2 regions of the Williamsia sp. Y721 genome follow, and region 2 is predicted to be linked to the other one. Evidence: riboswitches for the same ligand, from Rfam matches in the RefSeq annotation. Region 2 holds a riboswitch; the other holds the start of a gene.
The links. A riboswitch is a leader RNA that binds a small molecule or an ion and turns the genes downstream of it on or off. The one in region 2 is predicted to bind cyclic di-AMP.

Region 1 (2,388 bases), on a different contig from region 2:
CGCACCGGCGCAGCGGTGGCTTGTCGGAGGCCACCACACCCCGGACGGCAAACCGGCCCGGGTCGGCATCATCGCCTCGGTGACACGTCCGTTCTGCGGTGACTGCGACCGGACTCGCCTGACCGCCGACGGACAGCTCCGCAACTGTCTGTTCGCCACTTCGGAGACCGACATCCGAGGTTTACTGAGATCAACTGAGAATTCAGATCAGGACATTGCCTTGCGGTGGCGAGAAGCCACCTGGGGCAAGTTGCCAGGCCACGGAGTCAACGACCCGGGCTTCCTGCAGCCCTCTCGACCCATGTCGGCGATCGGTGGCTGACATGGAGATCTGCGTCAGGTTTTTCGCAGCCGCACAGGCCGCCGCCGGCGTCGAGCAGCTCGTGATACATCTCACTGACAAAGCGACACTTGCCGATCTGGAAAACGAATTGGGCCAATCGAATCCGCAATTGGCCGAAGTGTTGCAACGATGCTCATATCTGCATGAGTCGATAGCGGTCCGCGACCGTTCGCGCACCCTCTCCGGAGGCGACACAGTTGACGTTCTCCCGCCGTTCGCGGGCGGTTGAGCAACCGGACACCCGCTCATCGATCGGGTCATTTGACCCACTTGAGTGCTTCCTCCCCTTGAATGATGCTGTGACGTTACTCACATAACGGTTCGATCACGGATCGGACACGGGACGACACTCATAGCGGTGAGCAGCAAATATGCCAAATCGGGACCAAAAGTCCCCTCGGGACGCATCGCCCAGGCGCCTCAGATAGGCGTGTGCAAGCGCGAATTAACACGTAGCGTCTCACTCGGTCGAACTGATCGGCCAAACAATGCAACTGAATATTCTCGGATCGCCGCGCCCAACCTCGTCCCGCGTTCCGAGAAACTCCAAACGTAATTCAGGGACGAGGGCGGGGGACCCAACCATCTCCTGGAGATCACCGGATTCCGACGGCCGACGGCAGCAACGCCCGACACCGACGAAATCCTTGGGGTGCAGTTCCGCATAGCGGAACCGAGCAACCTCTCGCTCGAACCCGACAGCTGACTTCGTAGGCGCGTGGAGAGAGGAAGTAAACCTTATGTCCGGACGTCATCGTCAGCCGACCAACACCGGTCGCACCGTTGCCAAGATCGCCCTCACCTCTGCCGTCATCGGCGGCGGCGCCAGCCTCGCCTTCGCAGGCGGCGGCAACGCCGGAGCGGCCACCGACTCAGAGTGGGACCGCGTCGCACAGTGTGAGTCAGGCGGCAACTGGGCCATCAACACCGGAAACGGTTACCAGGGCGGCCTGCAGTTCTCCCCGAGTACCTGGACCGGCCACGGCGGCGGCGAGTTCGCCCCGTCCGCAGACCAGGCCACCAAGGAGCAGCAGATCGCTGTCGCCGAGCGTGTCCTCGCTTCGCAGGGCAAGGGCGCATGGCCCACCTGCGGCACCGGCCTGAGCGGCGCCACCGAGCGCGAAGCTCCCACCGCAGCCCCGAGCCTGGAGATCCCGGCCGTGCCCGAGCTCCCGAACCTGTCGCAGGCAACTGACGACATCGTCGCGCAGCTCAAGGCCACGATCGATGACCCCGCGCTGCACGACCTGCTCGATCAGGCCAACGCCCAGGGCGACCTCACCCCTGATCAGGTCGCACTGTTCAACGAGTACAAGGGTTACCTCCCCGCTTCCTGATCCACCTTCAGGAAGCCCCCAGACGAAGGACCCCACACGCGACGCAACGTCCGTGTGGGGTCCTTTTCCAAATTCAGGAGCAGGCCGGGGAGATGACCCGGCGTTACCCGGCAGACATGGAAGTAACACGCCCGTAACAATGCGTGAAGATTGCACATCTATGACGTGAACCACTGTGCAACGTTCGCGTTGCCGGGCACCGGTGCAAGCGGAAAACTCAAGTCGCACAGCCCCGCACCATATCGGCCCGGGTGCGTTTTCCGGAGGAGCCACATTGAACGCTCATCTCACTGCCGCCCACTGGGTGTATCTCGTCGGGATCATCGTCATCCTCGTCACGATGGCAATGCGCAAGAACATCGTCGTACCTGCTGTAATCGCCACATTCCTGACCGCATTCGTCTTCTCCGGCAGCATCATCACCGGTCTGGCGTCGATCTTCAATGCCAGTCTTGTTGCCGCCAAAGAGCTTTTCAACATCTTCCTCATCATCGCCATGGTCACGGCAATGTTGGGCGCACTTCGTCACATGGGAGCCGACCGCCTGATGGTCGCTCCATTCAGGCGCGTGATGCGTACCGGCACAAGCAGTTTCATCGTTCTGGCGGTCGTCACCTACGTGATCTCGCTGTTCTTCTGGCCGACGCCTGCGGTTCCACTTGTGGGCGCAGTGCTCATCCCGGTGGCCATCCGCGCGGGTCTGTCGCC
Region 2 (2,388 bases):
ATAGTCGCGCAGTTCTCTATATGTATGGACGCCCTGGTTGCCCACCCGCTCGAACAGGCGGTGCAGTACCTCCACGGTGGCGCGGGCGTCGTCGAGTGCCCGGTGGGTGGGGCGGGTCTGTACGGCGAACAATGCGGCGAGGGCGGAGAGTTTCACCGTGGGCGCCTCGTCGCGGGTCAACACCCGTCGGGCGAGCTTCACGGTGCACAGCACCCGGTGGAAGTTCCACGGATGACCGAGGTCGGCGGCGGCGGCGCGAAGGAAGCCGACGTCGAATCGTGCGTTGTGCGCCACGATCACCGAATCCTGCGCGAACTCCAGGAATGCCGGCAGCACCTGATCGATGGTGGGTGCCCGGTAGACCATCGCTTCGGTGATCCCGGTCAACCGGACGATGTGCGGGGGTATGCCGCGCTGGGGATCGACGAGCGTCGCAAAATCGCCGAGTATCTCGCCGCCGCGGATCTTCACCGCACCGATCTCGGTGATGCGATCGTCGGTGGGACTGCCGCCGGTGGTCTCGAGGTCGACCACCACAAATGTCGTCTCCCGCAGAGGTAGATCGTCCGGATGCGCCAGAGTCGGGTCATCGAACGACATCTGAGCCCCAACGGCCTCATCAACACCAATCACAACACTCACATCGCGAACACTAGTTCGAGCCTCTGACAACGCGGCGATGTTTCCGGCCGCCGGGGCCGGGGTACAAGATCCGAGATGTCTTGTCGGACGGTGCCGCTAGCGTCGCGATCGATGTAACAAAAGCCGGCTCATCTCGCCTCCGGGTAAACCCCGAGGGCCCCTGAGATCGAGATGAGAGGCCCAATGAGACGGAGATCACATTGCTCATCGAATGCAGCACCTGCCCGGGTCGTCCAGTTGAGTGTGACGGCTGCATGATGACGGTTTTCATGGGACCCGTAGGGGTCCGGAGCAGCGAGGATGCGGAAGTTCGCTGTGATGAATTCGTTATTGATCACGAGGCCCGCCTCGAGGACGCGGTGGCGATGTTCCGCGCCGCGGGCATGCTCGAGAAGTCTGACACTCACGATCATCGCGTAGGTCCCGCCGCAGGTAGGGGCCACTTTTTGGGGCAGAATCAGCCCCAGTTGTGGGCTGTGTAACACGACACGCCGGAGGGCCTCTGTCGTCCTTCCGGTGGACATTCGCCGCCACGGTTTCGTAACCTTTCTGAGACCTTACGAAAGCGTTCACTCCAACCGGAGCGAATCGTGAGGTCGCCGCTTAATCACCAACACGGTGAACCGGGGAACCATCTGGTGCAGACCACAAATCCGCATCCGGGGTGAATCCCATCGAACCCTGAGGTCTCAACGACTTTGCGGGTTCACCGGGTAGGGCCATCTTCCGGCCCGAATCCGACAGCTAACTCGGTCAGCGGATAGGGAAGAAACAAGGAGATCTCGCTTCGTGGCGAAACATCGTTTGAACAAAGAAAGCCGTGGTGCCAAGAGTGCCCGCGGTGCACTCATTGCCGGTTCGATCACACTCGGCACCCTGGGTATCGCCGCAGCGCCTGCCTTTGCCGCACCGGTGACAGTTCCCGGTGTCGGAACTTTCGACATCCCGGGTGTGACCCCGGAAATGATTCCGAATGAGCTGAAGCCGGAGAACCTCTTCCCCGGCGTCGCCGCTGCACCCGCACCCGTCAAGGCTGCCGGTCAGGTCGCTGCGGACGCCGCAGTCAGCAAGATCGGTTCGCCGTACGTCTACGGTGCAGCCGGCCCCAGTGCTTTCGATTGCTCGGGTCTCGTCTACTGGTCGCATCAGCAGGCCGGTCAGACCATTCCTCGTGACAGCTACGGCCAGCTCGGCGGAGGCACCAGCGTCAGCGCTGCGAACGCCCTGCCCGGCGACGTCGTGATCTACAACGGTGGCGGCCACGCCGGCATCTACGTCGGTGGCGGTGAAGTTGTGCACTCTTCCACCGAGGGTGTGCCCGTCGCACGTATGGCTCTGGACGGCATGTCGATCGTGGACATCCGCCGCTACTGAGCAACAAGAACTGAACAAGCCATTGGGCGGGTCCGCATCCTTGCGGTCCCGCCCGACGGCATCCGGCCACCTGTGCGGCAGTGGGGTCTGGCGATTCACATCGCCGGCCCATGCGCGCTGTGTAGCCTGGCCGGGTTGGTCAATTGCAGTGCAAGGGGATTGGTCGGCGGGTGACCGTCGTCGACCAGAGTTGTGAACGTCGGTTAACGAGGAGTTGTCAAAGTCGTGGTGCGTGAGGGATATGCCGCCGTGATGCGGACTGCCGTTGCCGGTGTGGTCGTGGCGCTGGCGGTCACGCTGGGCGCTGGTGCGCAGGCAAGTGCCGAGCCCGCTCCGCAGAGCCCGGACGTGATGCTCGCCGACTACACCAAG

Region 1: it holds a riboswitch for cyclic di-AMP, as region 2 does, so the genes downstream of both, AC56PL_RS24160 (transglycosylase family protein) here and AC56PL_RS06505 (NlpC/P60 family protein) in region 2, are expected to answer to the same signal.

Annotation. Positions count from the first base shown of each region.
Region 1 is NZ_JCASNH010000005.1:124,545-126,932, forward strand. It holds gene moaA (GTP 3',8-cyclase MoaA) at 1-322, shown strand, start outside; gene AC56PL_RS24155 (MoaD/ThiS family protein) at 324-572, shown strand; cyclic di-AMP (ydaO/yuaA leader) riboswitch at 878-1,076, shown strand; gene AC56PL_RS24160 (transglycosylase family protein) at 1,084-1,680, shown strand; gene AC56PL_RS24165 (hypothetical protein) at 1,955-2,388, shown strand, end outside.
Region 2 is NZ_JCASNH010000001.1:1,462,205-1,464,592, forward strand. It holds gene AC56PL_RS06500 (DEDD exonuclease domain-containing protein) at 1-633, opposite strand, end outside; cyclic di-AMP (ydaO/yuaA leader) riboswitch at 1,233-1,416, shown strand; gene AC56PL_RS06505 (NlpC/P60 family protein) at 1,432-2,016, shown strand; gene AC56PL_RS06510 (NlpC/P60 family protein) at 2,269-2,388, shown strand, end outside.